DNA from 2 places in the Paenibacillus sp. CAU 1782 genome. Region 1 is predicted to be linked to the other one. Evidence: riboswitches for the same ligand, from Rfam matches in the RefSeq annotation. Region 1 holds a riboswitch; the other holds the start of a gene.

Region 1 (7,659 bases):
CAAGCATGATCGCTCCCCCCTTCCGCTTGCGGCCGCCATTTCACGACAAGACGCTCGCACCATACAATCAAGCCAAACAGCAGCAGGCTGACCACAACAATGAGCAGCGCCGCGGCAAAGCTCCGTTCAGGCATAAACCCTCTCGACGACAGCACCATAAAGCCGCCTAAACCATTTTTGGGGGCCAGCAGCTCGGCAAACACGGCGCTTACAACGCTGTAGGAGACCGCGATTTTTAAGCCGGAAAACAAATGAACCAATGAGCCCGGCAACTCAAGTCGCCAGAACAAGGTCCACTTTCCCGCACCGATCATCGTCAGATAATGCCGCAGCGCAGCGTCGGCATGAGACAAACCGCTCAACATCGCCACTACAACGGGAAAAAAACATACCATCATTACAAGAAGCACCTTTGGCAGCAAACCGTAACCAAATAGCATCGTCATGATTGGGCCCAAAATAACGATCGGCACATTTTGCGACAGGACAAATAACGGATATAGACCGCGTCTTACGCCGGGCAGCAGATGCAGCAAAGCGGCGAGCACAAAACCCGCCGCCGCGCCGCCGCCAAAGCCGATTAAAGTCAGTTGCAGCGTGTAACCCGCATGCATCATCAGCCGGGGCCAGATGGCGATTGCCTCCTGCACCACCGCGATCGGAGCCGGAATGCGCCAGCCCTGGACCCAACCCAGACTGACGGCGCTTTGCCAAAAGAGCAAAAGCGCCGAAAGGACTGCAACTGGGGGCCAAATGGCGCTCCAGCGGCTAGTTTTGTTATTGCCCATCGGGGTATTTCTCCAGCAGACGATCCATTGAAGCCCCGTTTTGCGGATTGTAGTAAATTTTAATTTGCGAAATGACAGAGGCACAACCCATATCCGTCATAGCGGTGTTCATGTCCTGAACAACCGCCAGAAGCTGGGACAATTCGCCCTCCATCGTTGTTTCAAGCGGGGCAACCCGATAGGCTACACCGGAAGCTTTAATAATATCGATTGCTGCATCAACAAAGGGCAGCACGCTGGCTCCCCCTGGCGTGCTGGGCAAAATCTGAATGCTGACTAATGCGTTTGCCATTGGATTCATCTCCTTGGATTTTCACTTTATTCCCCTGCTTATTTAGATGGAAGGAATTCATTCGTAAAGGCTGCTTCAGCTTCCAGCTTGCCTTCCAGCAGTCCGTTTTCAAACATCCAATCGGCATAATTCTGCCAGACGCTCAGCTTCTGCTCGCCCCAACGCGGCGCATCGTCCTGGTAACGGCTGCTCAGCCACTCCTGGCTGGCTTTCACAAGCTCGGGATTCAAATCCGGCTCTGCCTTGATAAGCAAGTCCGCCGCTTCGGCAGGATGTTCAATCGCATATTGGTAGCCTTGCGCAGCCGCTTCGGTAAAGGATTTAACCAGCTCCGGAGAGCCGCTTATCATCTCTTCGGTCGTCACCAGCACCGGCGTATAATAATCCAGCTTTTCGCTGTAATCGGTCAAATATACCATGTTCAGCTGCTCGCCGCGAAGCTCGGCCTCGACGCCCGTCCAGGCATAATAGATCCAGGCAAAATCAATATCGCGCTCCACCGCCGAGAAGAAGTCGCTATCCCCGATGCTCATAATGTCCACTTTGCCAACGTCTGCGTCTTCAGTGCGCATCAACGCATCAATGACAGCTTCCTCCACGGGAGCGCCCCAGCCGCCGTAACGTTTGCCTTCAAATTGTTTGGGGGAATCGATGCCTTTCGCTTTTGGCGATGCAAAACCGGATGTATTGTGCTGAATGACCGCGGCAAGGGATACCAGAGGTACGCCGGCGATTCTCGCCATGGTCACCGACTCCTGATAACTGACGCCAAACGCCGCAGCGCCTGAAGCTACCATTGCGTCCGCTCCGTCCGCGCCTGGCTGCAGAATTTCGACATCCAATCCGTGTTCCTTGAAATATCCCAAATCCCGGGCCACAAAAAGCCCGGTATGGTTCGTATTCGGCGACCAGTCCAGCACAACCTGTACCTTCTGCAAAACCTCCTCTTTCGTTCCCGCTTCATTGCCCTCTGTTCCGACATTGTTTCCAGCTTTGCCTCCACAACCAGCCACCGTCAGCGCAATCGCCGTTACGGCCAATAGCCCAAGCGACCACCGTCCGCGCCTTCCTTTTCCTTGTCTCAACATGTCGATCTCTCCCTCTCTCTATCACGATTGTTTTAGACCGACCATCCTATCTTCATACCTCTGGAAAATGCAAAAAAACGTCCTTCATACGAAGGACGCTAACATTCGCTGCCTCTTTTTCAAAATCGCCCACATTTCCGGCATACGCCAAAAAAACGCAACGTTAATTTGAAAAATGTAGCTTCCTTCCTCCGCCGGCATTATCCGGTTCAGGTATACGGGTCGGAATGATGCGTCATTCCCTCTCAGCCAGCCAATCCAGCTCCCCGGTGCAATATAGGCTTGATCAATCATTCATCATTATAGCAAATACACGGAGGAATGCCAGTTTAATTTTGACAAAACAGAAGTTCGCCTCCAAATAGGACCGCACCAAGGGCTCACCCCCTTAATACTATGGTACCAATGAAAAGCGAAAGGAAGATCATTTATGATTACCATCAGCTTGTGCATGATCGTACGCAATGAAGAAGAAAGCCTCGGCAGATGCTTGTCATCCGTAGCAGACGCCGTCGATGAAATCATCATTACCGATACCGGTTCCACCGATAAAACAAAAGAAATTGCCCGGTCCTTTGGCGCCGTTATCCATGATTTTGAATGGATTGACGACTTTGCCGCAGCCCGCAATTTCTGTTTTGGGCAAGCGACCAAAGCCTTTATATTGTGGCTGGATGCCGATGATGTGATAGAACCCGATGATTTGCGGAAGCTTAAAGCATTGAAGGCGGTTAATCCTTTTCCCTACGACAGTGTGACCATGAACTACCATTTAACCTTTGACCATAAGGGCAACCCCATCTTCAGCCTGCGGCGAAACCGGCTGGTGCGGAGAAGCCGCAACTACCAATGGATCGGACCGGTGCATGAATACCTTGCAGTATCCGGCCATATCCATCACAGCGACGTTGCCGTGACCCACCGCAAGGAACGGGAGCATACCGACCGCAATTTGCGCATCTATCTCAAACGGCAGGAAAGCGGCGAACAATTCTCCCCCCGCGATCAATATTATTTTGCCAACGAGCTGCGCGACAACGGCAGGTTCTCTGAAGCGGTGGAATGGTACGAAACGTTTCTGAGCTCCGGCAAGGGATGGGTGGAGGATGAAATTAACGCCTGCTTGAAACAAGGAGATTGCTACGGTCGTCTATCTCTGCAAGACAAACAACTGGCTTCGCTGCTCCGAACGTTGCACTACGATACTCCGCGGCCTGAATTTTGCTGTCAGCTAGGCGCCGTGTTTATCGACAAAAAGCAATACCAGCAAGCGATCTATTGGTTCCAGCAAGCCATCTCGGTGAATCGCCCGGCCCAGCATATGGGATTTTCCGACCGCGCGACCTCGACCTGGCTGCCCCATCTTCAATTAACCGTTTGTTACGATCGTCTGGGGGAAAGAAAAAAAGCCTTGCATCATCATGAAAAGGCAAAGGACTTCAATCCGGGGCATCCAAGCATACAATATAATGAAAAGTACTATTACGGGAAGTAAGGAATCGTTCAAATGTGGTACAATGGTGTCGCATGTTTATATTTCGACATCATGATAGGAGGCCTGTATGAAAAGACCATGGCGATACTTTTGCCTGGCTCTGCTTATGCTGCAGCTTGCGGGTTGTTCAGCGGCAGGCGGTGACGCGAGCGAAGGCGCGGAAGCCGGGAATCGCCTCCCCGTCGCGTCTGCGGAGGCATCGCCAACACTGCCGGAGCAAACAACAGACGCGCCCGCAACGCCAGCGACCGATGAATCAGCGGCAGCATCGGCGGTACCAACTGAATCGGCTGCTCCTATTGCGGCAGAACCGGCAGGCGAACAAACAAATGCAGCGCCGCTTTATGCCATGACGGAGACATACCGGTTTGCGCCTCTTCAGAAAGACACGCCATCCCAAGTTGTGCTGCTCACCTTCGATGACGGTCCAAAGGATGAAGCCGTGTTAACCAAACTGCTTGATGTGCTCGACAGCCACGGGGCAAAAGCGATATTTTTTGTGAACGGCTATAGAGTTAAACAAAATCCGGAGCTGCTGAAGCTGATCCATGAACGGGGACAAGCAATTGGCAACCATTCGTATGACCATATTAATTTGAAAAAAGAAAATCTTGAAACCGTCCAGAAGCAAATCGGCGAGGTTCAAACCATGGTGGAGGATTTGATCGGCGTTAAGCCGCTGTTTTTCAGACCGCCATACGGCTCAGGCAGCGATGAGGTCCGGGAAACGGCAAAAAACCATGGCATGCTGTACATGACATGGTCTAACGGCTCCTTGGACTGGGACAGCTCCGCTAAAAACAAACCCGAGGTTGTTGTCGCTAACGTGCTCGACCAGCTCCATCCCGGCGCCAATATTTTGATGCACGAGCTTTCCTGGACGGCGGATGCCCTGGACACTCTTTTGACGGAACTGGAGGATCGGGATTATGGCTTTATCGATCCTGCGGATATTGAAACAGCCGCCAAATAGTGCCGCTACTGAGTAAATTTGTTGCCGTACCAGAACAGGAAGACAACAAGAGCAACAAACAATACGAAAAGCAGATTAAAATACCATTTGTAAAGTTTGTTGATGCTCGACGGAAACTTTTTGCGGCGAGGCGGCAGCTTGACCTGCTCCGCCCCGTCCGTCCGGTCGTCTTGCAAGGACGGCGGCATCGGCCGGCGCCCCTTTGCGGAGCGGCTATGTCTTTCTTTCCTGCTCATGGCTCCCTCCTGAAGCGAATAATGAGTCCCATTACAAAGTCGATGGCGAAATGAGCGATGATAGGCGCCCAGATCGACCCGCTTTGAATATAAATCCAGCCTAATCCATAGCTAATGGAAAAAACAAGGCCGGTAGGTATCCAGTGTCTCAAATAGCGGACATGAATTGCGGCAAAAATGATGCTTGTCCAATAAGGGCCGAACGCATGCTGTACGGCGCCGCGGAACAACAGCTCTTCGCAGATCGCCACAACGAGTGAAATCAGGGCGATGTGCCAGACGGGCCGAAGGCGGAATATGCGTTCATTGACGCCTCCGTCATCGGAGACTTCATCCGGCACCCAGCGGGAAATAAGCAAATCTACGGCGACAACGGCGGCCGCTAATCCCAGTCCCCACCAGACAATGTTCAGCGCGGAAGGGATCGACAGCAAATGAATTATATTTTGACGCTGAAATAATATCCACACGATACCGATAATAAGAGTAAGTCCCTGTGTCGCGTATAAGTTAATAAGTAGCATACGGTCATCAATTTCGTCAACATTGACCTTCCGAACCCGTATTTTGCGCAAATCGAACTTTTTCATTGTTTCCCGCCTGTCTGGAATTTTTGTCTTTATACCTATTTACATACATACGAAGGAGAATAACATGGAAAAACGATTGACTACCACAGCAATGATGTTTAGCGTTGGATTTGTGTGCATGCTGGTGTTTGCAGTAGGTGCGTTCTTCTACGGCGTGCAAATCGGCATGGACAAGGGTGAAGCCAAGTATAATCCTGAAAGCGGGAATGCTGAAAACTCGGCAACCTCAGGTTTGCCTTATCAGCAGCAAGACCTTGTGTCCTTCTATCATACTGTATTTTCGCCTTATCGTGAATTTCAAAGCCAGTGGCTTGACGCGATGACCAAGCTGTCGCAGGGTCAAAACATAGATGCGGCCTCCACCTTCTCCAGTCTGGCTAAACTTGCGGATCAAAAAGCGGCCGATGCCAGCGCCTTCGATATGGGCAAATCCGAGCTGCTGGGCACTGCGCAAATTGGTTATGCGCGAAGCCTGAAGCTCTTTAAGGAAGCTGCCTCGAAAGCGGCGTCGGCCTCCAAAAACGCGGAAATGACGGAGCTGCGCAATATTATACTTGAAGAAAGCAACTACAAGGCCGCAGCCAAGGAAGCGCTGAATGCCCAGGTTGCTTATTATACCGCTATGCAGAAATGGGCCGCAAGCATCGATCCCAACATACCGGATGAATACACGGTCAAAAACGCTCTGGCTCTGAAAGATTGGAGCGCTCAGCCGCTCCTTATTAAAAACGTCATCGTGGTCAACTATCTGTCGGAGCGCGGCGAACTTCAAGGCTTCTACCCGCAGGACCTGACAGGACGCGTCGACGACTTTATTCAATCGGGACAAGCTGCCAAAATGAAGCTGCAGACAGCAGGCGCCATCGTGGATTTGCTGCTCTCCACAGATGCGGTCCGTACCGGTCAATTTAATGATTACAAAGCACGTTTCTATCAATCCGAGATGCTGCCACTGCTCCCCTTCTTTCTGCCTGAACAAGGCTGACGGAGGGTGTTCAAAAAATCGACTTTCCATTAGGACAGTCTCAGGATGTTGCTTGAATCATAACGAAATTTTCACAAATGAGCAAGTTTGAGGATTGCATTTCTCCGCTGTCATGCATTAAAATAATAAAGTGACATGACTTCGTGGATTGAACTCTCGAACCGCTGCGCCACAACGGAGCGGGGAGAGGGTTTTTCTTTTCATAACCGCGCAAGGAATAAGGACTTGCCAAACTAGGAGGACTGTGTAGCATGTACAAAGTGTTAGTATCCGACCCCATAAGCGATCTGGGCATCCAGCAGCTTGTGGAAGCAACTGATGTCATCGTGGACAAAAAAACAGGTCTGAGCGAGGACGAGCTAATCGCCATTATCGGTGAATACGACGCTCTTCTGGTTCGCAGCCAGACTCGCGTCACCGCCAAAGTGATGGAAGCCGGCAAAGCTCTGAAGGTCGTTGGACGCGCCGGTGTTGGCGTCGACAATATCGATCTGGATGCCGCTACACAACGAGGCATTATCGTCATCAACGCACCGGACGGCAATACGATTACAACTTGCGAGCATGCATTTGCCATGATGATGGCGCTTGCCCGCCACATTCCGCAAGCTTACATGAAAACAGTAAACGGCACGTGGGACCGCAAGTCCTTCCTGGGTGTTGAACTTCGCGGCAAAACGCTGGGCGTTCTCGGCATGGGCCGGATCGGAAGCGAAGTGGCAAAACGCGCCAAAGCTTTTGGCATGAGCATCATGGGCTATGATCCATTCCTGACGGAAGAACGGGCCGAGAAGCTTGGCGTCAAGCTTTCGACGGTTGAAGAAATTGTTCGCGGAGCCGACTTTATTACCGTGCATACTCCGCTTACGCCTGAAACGCGCCATATGATCGGAAAAGCGCAGTTCAGCATTATGAAACCCGGCATGCGCATCGTCAACTGCGCCCGCGGCGGCGTTGTGGACGAGCTTGCCCTGGTGGAAGCGATCGATGAAGGCATTGTGGCAGGCGCTGCATTTGACGTGTTCGAGGTTGAACCTCCCGTTGCCGACCATCCGTTCCTTACTCATCCTAAAATCATCGTAACGCCTCATCTTGGCGCTTCTACTGTTGAAGCTCAAGAAAACGTAGCAATCGACGTTTCGGAGCAAGTGCTTCACATTTTGCGCGACGAGCCGTTTGTCAATGCGGTCAACATGCCTCCGATTCCGGCAA
Region 2 (7,659 bases), on a different contig from region 1:
GGCGCATCGGACACCGCCCTGGATGCTTATAGCCGGGCCGTCGCCGGGAATGAAATCATTGATTCCGCAGCCGTTCAAATGGATAACATCAACAACACAGTGACTGGCCTTGCTTCTCTTATGGACCGTCTGAACGATCGTTCCGCGGAAATCGGCAGCATTCTGGCCGTTATTACGGATATTGCGGCGCAAACGAATCTATTGGCACTAAATGCCGCAATCGAAGCCGCGCATGCGGGCGAGCACGGAGCAGGCTTTGCCGTTGTAGCAGGAGAAGTTCGCAAGCTGGCGGAGCAATCCTCCCGTTCAGCCGACGAAATCACTACCCTGATCGCCGACATCCAGCGTGAAATCAGCAACGCCGCTGCTTCTACGGATACCGCCTCCCGGGAAGCGGCCTCCGGCATTCAGGCCGTACAATCCGCAGGAAGCTCCTTTACGCAAATTCAGAACTCCGTATTTGCGGTTAACGAGCAGATTCAGGAATTGTCCGGGTCGGCTCGGCTGATGGCGGGCGGAGCAAAAGCCATCGTCAGCTCCATGGATTACATTACTCAAATCGCGGAAAACACCGTCTCGGGAGCTCAGGAGGTAACGGCTTCGGCCGAGGAGCAGCTGGCATCGATCGAGGAGGTTTATGCCTCGGCCCGCTCTCTATCCGCGCTGGCCGAACAGCTGCAAGAGGAAATCCAGCATTTTAAGGTGTAGCTTGCAGCGGCAATCGCCAGTCCACTTGAGGCAAGCCATTGTCCTCCAAAAAGCGGTTGGCGCGCGAAAACGGCCTGCTTCCAAAAAAACCTCTGTCTGCGGAATAAGGGCTTGGATGGGGCGATTTTATCAAATAATGACCGGCATTTGTAATCAATTCAGCTTTCTTCTGGGCATGACTGCCCCACAGGATAAACACGACCGGTTCTGTTTTGCGGTTTAAGGCTCCGATGACCTTGTCTGTAAATGCCTCCCAGCCCTTGTCCCGATGAGAGTTGGCAACGCCTGATCTCACCGTCAGCACCGTATTCAGCAGCAGCACGCCTTGCTTGGCCCATTCCGAAAGATGGCCATGGGAAGGAATCGGGCAGCCGATATCATCATGCAATTCCTTAAATATGTTTTGCAGCGACGGCGGAGGGGTTACGCCCGGCTTGACGGAAAAGCTCAGGCCATGCGCCTGTCCTGCTCCATGGTAGGGGTCTTGTCCCAAAATAACGACGCGAGTATCCGCAAACGCAGTTTCGTGCAATGCATTAAAAATGTCGTACATATCGGGAAAGACACGGCGACTCTTGTATTCTTCGATAAGAAATTCTCTCAGAGATAAGTAATAGTCCCTCTGAAATTCATCTTCGAGATGCTCGGCCCAATCATTGCGGAGTATTGCCATATGTCATCGTTCACCTCTGCCTTAGTTGGAAATGAAAGTTGATTCATGCCTATCTACTATTCTTCCATTATATCAAGCTTGCCTGCGATATGCAGGTTTTACCAGAGTCATCAGCTCCTGTAGCGACAAACGAAATAAGGCGGCATACATGTATGCCGCCCCACCCTTTTTTACTGCCTTATTTGCTGATAGCCGTTGATTGGCTGTTTTGTTTTTACTAGGCTTTCTTGGCTACCGGAATGTAGATATCCATAACAGGCAGGTCTGTGCGGTCTGCCCAGCAGCGCTCGTCATAATATTCAAACTCAGCTCCTGCGGAGTGTTCATAGCCGGAGTGCGGGAACCATTCGCTGTATATGGAAGTCCATGTGCTCTGAATGGCGCTTGTAAACTGATCGCGAGAAACCGCTGGCGTCGTAAACACAGCGTACGTCTGCTCCGGATAATGGCGGCGAACCGCGCCTTCCGGCACTTCGGCTTCTTCTTGCGCTTCAACGCCAATCAAGTAACTAAACTGGCCTGACTCCATGTCGAACTCGTCGCAAACACCGTACTCCGCTGTCGATAACGCCAGACCATACAGGCTTTCGCCCTTTTTCTCAGCCATATACTTCTGCCAAAATTCCGGGATGTCTCTATTATTTTGTCCGTCTGTGTTGCATGTGCGAATGGAATAACCGATCAAGTCAAAAGCAGGTTTGGTCACAATTTCGAATTTCATTGCAATTCCTCCTAAATAGGGCTTGGAAATCCGCTGCATGACATTAACTTTGGGATATTCGGGCGGCTGCAGTCCTTTTCTCCGAAATTCTCCCGGCGTCATGCCGTACAGCCTGCGAAAAGAACGAATGAAGGTTTCCGGTGTGCCAAAGCCATGATCCAATGCGATGTTCAGCAGCTTTTCATCGGAGTAAGCAACTTGACAGGCGGCGCGAACCAGCCTTCTTTTGCGGACGTATTCCATAACCGGCTCTCCCACCATGGTTTGGAAAACCCTATGGAAATGGAAATCCGAAAATCCCGCCAGCTGCGCCAAAGTTGTCAGCTTCAGCTCCTCATCGAGCCGCTCCTCAATGGCATCAACGACATCCTGAATGATTGTTTCATAGATCGACACGGCCAACCTCCTTCTTTCTTTAGTTTATCGCAGTCCCTATTCATGCTCTTGATGATTTTTGCTAACTCTTGCTCAGATTCTGCTTTGCGCGAAAAGCCGTAATTTTACCAATCAGCTCGTAAGGAATGGGCTTGTCCAGCGGGAACTGGATCGCTCCCTTCGACGTTTTGTAAATGGCCAATTCATCCTGGAATTCATGGATTCCGCCTGGCGCCGGATAAAAACCGATATGCTTCTTGAACGCCGCAAAATGGACCAGATTCCCCTTCAGCACAAACGTTGGCATGCCGTAGCTGATTTTGACGGAAGCATCCGGCACAATCCCGGCAATTAAATGATAAATGGAGGCAAGCTTCTCCTGTACCTCAACCGGAAAAGCTGCAATGTATTCATCAATAGCTTGAACTCCTACGATGTTGCTCATTCTGAAATCCCTCCCTTTCACCTTATTTTACCCGATGCGGCCCCGTACTTCCTACCCTGCTCATCCCGTAGCATCGACCTTGAATATATGCTATATTGGAAATCAATGGAGGAGGCAGATTACGTGCAAAAAGCATTTGTTCTCTACTTTATGTCCGAGAAAAAAACCAATTTGAATGAGCTTAATCAACTATTGGCCGAAGGCTGGAAGGTGTCCAGTCAAAGTCCGATGAGCAGCAGCGATCTTCATACTGTTTTTTCATTGGTCATTCTTGAAAAGTAAATTGAATAGCTGAATTCACTAGGGGAGTCCTATTGGACTGAGACGGCGCAACAGAGCGCCGGACCCTTGGAACCTGATCTGGGTTATGCCAGCGGAGGGAAGTGGGACGAAACGTTATTTGAATTGCGCGCTTATGCTGCTGCATATTGAATATACATGTATGCCCGTTCCCGATTTGGAACGGGCTTTTTGCCGTTTTCCGCTCCAGCTCCGCCAGCTGCCTCTCCATTTACAAATGACACAAGGAGGAAAAATGATGCCTTATCTCATGAAGGTACGGGAACAAAAACCGCTTGTCCATAATATTACGAACGTTGTGGTAACCAACTTCACCGCCAATGGGCTTCTGGCGCTTGGCGCATCGCCGGTAATGGCTTATGCGCGGGAAGAGGTTGCGGAGATGGCTTCTCTCGCAAGCGCCGTTGTCCTGAACATCGGTACGCTGGATGACCGTGTCGTAGAGTCCTCCCTGCTGGCGGGCAAAGCAGCCAATGCGGCGGGAACGCCGGTTGTGCTGGACCCCGTTGGCGCAGGAGCAACGGCATATCGCACGGAGACATCGCGGAGAATTGCCAGAGAAATCAAGCTTGCCGCTTTGCGAGGCAACGCCGCCGAGATTGCCAATGTTATCGGTGAAAGCCGGGAAATCAAAGGCGTCGACGCCCTTGGAGGCGATAGCGATAACGTTCGGCTGGCGCGGCGTGCCGCAAAGCATCTTGGATGCATCGTGGCCATTACCGGCAAGAACGATGCCGTTAGCGACGGGCGCTCCACCTACGTTGTCAGCAACGGACATCCAATATTAACCCAAATGACAGGCGCAGGTTGTTTGCTTAGCTCTATAGCAGGCGCTTTTCTGGCTGTAAGCGACGACGGCTCAGCCCTTGAAGCGGCGGCTGAAGCACTGGCCTTCTATGGAGTCGCTGCGGAGGAAGCTGCCGCCTCAATGGACAATCCGCTTCCCGGCAGCTTCCAGGCGGCTTTTCTGGATCAGCTTGCTTCCCTGTCGCCGGCGCGGTTCAGAGAGCTTGCCCGGATAGAAAAGGCGGACAGCGTATAATGGCGCCTATCGCAAAAGCATTAACCATAGCCGGCTCCGATAGCGGCGGCGGAGCAGGCATTCAAGCCGACCTCAAAACCTTTCAGGAACTCGGCGTATACGGCATGTCCGCCTTAACCGCCGTTACGGCGCAAAACACGCTTGGCGTCCACGGCGTGTACCCGGTGGATACGGCAGTCGTAACTGCCCAGCTTCATGCCATCGGGAGCGATCTGCCGCCGGATGCCGTAAAAACAGGCATGCTGTTCAGCCATGACCGGATTGAAGCCGTTGCAGAAGCCATTTCTTATTGCGGATGGGGAAAAATCGTCGTCGACCCCGTCATGATCGCTAAAGGCGGGGCGTTGCTTCTGCAAAGCCAGTCTTTGTCGTCGCTGAAGGCTTCCCTGCTTCCGCTTGCGGAGGCCGTTACTCCCAATATTCCCGAGGCTGAGCTACTCGCAAATATGCCAATCGCAACAATGGAGGACCGCAAAGAGGCATCCCGCCGCATCGCTGCAACCGGCGTCCGCCATGTCATCCTGAAAGGCGGTCACTCCTCTGATGCCGGTCCGGTTATTGACTTGTTATATGACGGAGTCGACTTTTATGAATTGGAAGGAGCCCGCATCCAGACGCGCCATACGCATGGAACCGGATGTACTTTCTCCGCGGCTTTGACGGCAGGCCTTGCTCAAGGCCACGACATGTTGGCCTCGGCGCTTCGAGCCAAGGCTTTTATTCAAGCCGCCATAGAGGATGGTCTGCATTTGGGAGCCGGGCACGGTCCCACCAATCATTTTGCCTACAAAAACCGCATCTCTTCTATATTGAATCCATAGCAAGCATATCCTCCATTCATCGCTTCCCGATCCAAAAATCTAATGATTTGAATAAAAAAACGGGATGAAGAAAACAGTATAGGAGGCACAAAAACCAATACGCCTAGGAGGAATTCACATGTATAATCAGCAACAACAGCTTGCCCAAGCCGAGCAATTAATTCAGCAATTGGTCAATCAGACGCAACAAGCTTCGGCTCAATATCAGCAACTGCTGACTCAAGAGCAGCAAAACGCTCAAATGCTGGAGCAGCTTGCACAGCGCGAGCAACATGCCGCTCAAGTGATCCAGACAGCTCTGCAAGGACATCAAACGGTTGTTCAGCAGCTTCACCAAATTTCCAACCTGTGCAATCAAATTTCTCATCAAAGCACGCTGGGCATAGCTTCTCAAGCCTATAGCAACCAGAACAATCAATCCGGCACCCAATACAGACCATCCTATCAGTAAAACCCGGGATGTCCGGCTGCATCAATCGCCCAAGCAGTGACCGAATGCGCCTTTACTTCAGCTTGCAGAAGTAAGGGCCGCACATGGACTCGTGAGTGTGTACATAGGTCCAGGTGAAATTTCGGTCAAACAGGTAAATGTCCTGCTCGGACTCAAAATCCGCTGCAGCTGCTTGAGCCGCATTTTCATAAAGGAAGACAGACGACAGGTCCTGGTACATGCCGTACATTTCATCTTTAGCGACGGCATCGAAGGCTCGCCTGGCTTTGTCTTCCTTTAAACATTTTTTCTCTTCGTAGCTGAACATATGCCACTTGTACTGATCGTAATGAATGGCATCTTTCACCTCATCGCTTAACTTGCGGGCAAAGGTCTGATCCCACTTGCGGACAATGTCATCCGCCTCCTCGTATAGCTCCGTAATGACAATACCTTTGTCGACCAGCGTTTTCCGGTGTTTGTGTTTCCTGTGAATAAAATGCAGTGTCCAATACGCATGCAGCAAATGTTCTTCGGGGAGTTCGTCTAACATCTGGTTGATTTTGCTTCTGATCATGTTGCCTCCACCCAAATCTCTTTTTCCTCTATCATATGAAGATCACAATTTGGGCTGCAAGGACATTGGACACACTTTTCAAAAAATTCACGGATTCACGTCAGACTCGGACTTTATTTTGTCCAGGTGCTCTCAATCTTTTCATTCAGGTAATCATGAATGTAGAGCAGTTCGCTGCCATCCTGCTGCAGGATGATTTTGCTTGAGAGAGGCCGCTCCTCGTTTTCCTCGTCATACGAAATTTCCAGACTTGTGCCTTCAATTACGATAGACTGTTCTGTCAGATCAACTCCGGTTACGACATATTTGGACTCCGTCAGCAGCTGGCCCAATTTTACCCCGACCAAAATAACGCCATCCTGCACTTCCATGGTTGTATCCAATTGCTCCGTATTCGTCCAGACTCCATAAAAACGGTCCACGAAGACTTGCTCTTCCTCCGTCAACGCCAAAGCATTTTCGGCCGGTTCGTTGGAAGGAGCCTCCGTTTCTGCCGGTGTCTCAGGCGACGGTGTTGCTGATTCACTTTGCCCCGCTTGAGCGCTCTCATCCGGCTTGATGACATCGGTTGTGCTGTTTGCGCAGCCGGTCAGCAACGCCAAAACAATCCACAGTCCTACGCACAGGTATCTCAATTTTCCGCCTCCAATCGTATAAGTACACGGTATATTTTATGCTTTTTCCAGCTCTTCAACGCGTCCGTCGCGGTATCCCACAATGACATGGTCGGCCATGTGGATAAACAAGCCATTGTCCACCGTACCCGGAATCAGGTTAATAACGGCATGGAGATGTTGGGGGTCCTCAATACGCCCAAAATGGCAATCCGCTATGTAGTTTCCGTTATCCGTCACAAACGTTTTGCCTTCTGCCGCCCGCAATACCGGCTTGCAGCCAAGCTGCTCCAGCTTTCTCAAGGTCATTTCGTGGCCAAAAGGAACAATTTCCACAGGCAGCGGAAAACGTCCCAGCTTCTCTACTACTTTGCTTTCATCCACTACGATGATCAGCTTTTTGCTTGCTGCCGCTACAATTTTTTCACGAAGCAAAGCGCCGCCGCCGCCCTTGATCAGGTGAAAAGCCGGGTCTGCCTCGTCCGCTCCGTCAATCGTCAAATCGATAGCTTGTATGTCGGAAAAAGGGAGCTGCGGAATGCCTAATTCACGCGCCAGATCCTCCGATGCCTGGGAGGTGGCAATCGCTTTGATGTTTAACCCCTCGGAAACTCTGGCTCCGATTTTTTGAATGGCCCAATAAGCGGTCGAGCCGGTGCCCAAACCAACAATCATGCCGTCTTGAATGTAATCCACCGCTTTTTCGGCTGCTATTTTTTTTGCTTCCATCTGTATCCCCGCCTTTAATTTAGTTTTAGTGGCTCAAAATAGAAATCAGCTCATAGTTGTCAGCGAGCAGGCTCGCTACAGGCCAGAGGGTTCTTCCAATCGCTGTTAAAGCCTGATTTCTTTTATTGAATGAACGCTATTGGTGGAATCAGTCTTTAAAGGCGAACGCTATCGCTTTTCCAGAATCCCTCTATCCTTCCGCTCAGCTACGACTGTTGTCTGGC

Evidence for each region. Region 1 has a riboswitch for thiamine pyrophosphate ahead of ACX93W_RS02370 (ABC transporter substrate-binding protein). Riboswitches for the same ligand answer to the same signal wherever they lie in the genome.
Region 2: another riboswitch for thiamine pyrophosphate. It lies ahead of thiM (hydroxyethylthiazole kinase); the one in region 1 lies ahead of ACX93W_RS02370 (ABC transporter substrate-binding protein).

Annotation. Positions count from the first base shown of each region.
Region 1 is NZ_JBTOLL010000001.1:456,785-464,443, reverse strand. Features, by position in the region: gene ACX93W_RS02380 (ABC transporter permease) at 1-788, opposite strand, end outside; gene ACX93W_RS02385 (ABC transporter ATP-binding protein) at 1-7, opposite strand, end outside; gene ACX93W_RS02375 (thiamine-binding protein) at 778-1,080, opposite strand; gene ACX93W_RS02370 (ABC transporter substrate-binding protein) at 1,119-2,168, opposite strand; TPP riboswitch at 2,338-2,447, opposite strand; gene ACX93W_RS02365 (glycosyltransferase) at 2,599-3,663, shown strand; gene ACX93W_RS02360 (polysaccharide deacetylase family protein) at 3,731-4,636, shown strand; gene ACX93W_RS02355 (hypothetical protein) at 4,642-4,872, opposite strand; gene ACX93W_RS02350 (CPBP family intramembrane glutamic endopeptidase) at 4,869-5,462, opposite strand; gene ACX93W_RS02345 (hypothetical protein) at 5,527-6,447, shown strand; gene serA (phosphoglycerate dehydrogenase) at 6,699-7,659, shown strand, end outside.
Region 2 is NZ_JBTOLL010000030.1:4,860-12,518, forward strand. Features, by position in the region: gene ACX93W_RS26920 (methyl-accepting chemotaxis protein) at 1-708, shown strand, start outside; gene ACX93W_RS26925 (uracil-DNA glycosylase) at 698-1,381, opposite strand; gene ACX93W_RS26930 (AraC family transcriptional regulator) at 1,599-2,498, opposite strand; gene ACX93W_RS26935 (iron chaperone) at 2,560-2,922, opposite strand; gene ACX93W_RS26940 (hypothetical protein) at 3,046-3,204, shown strand; TPP riboswitch at 3,215-3,321, shown strand; gene thiM (hydroxyethylthiazole kinase) at 3,458-4,264, shown strand; gene thiD (bifunctional hydroxymethylpyrimidine kinase/phosphomethylpyrimidine kinase) at 4,264-5,085, shown strand; gene ACX93W_RS26955 (hypothetical protein) at 5,204-5,536, shown strand; gene ACX93W_RS26960 (DUF4275 family protein) at 5,589-6,092, opposite strand; gene ACX93W_RS26965 (hypothetical protein) at 6,206-6,727, opposite strand; gene rpiA (ribose-5-phosphate isomerase RpiA) at 6,764-7,435, opposite strand.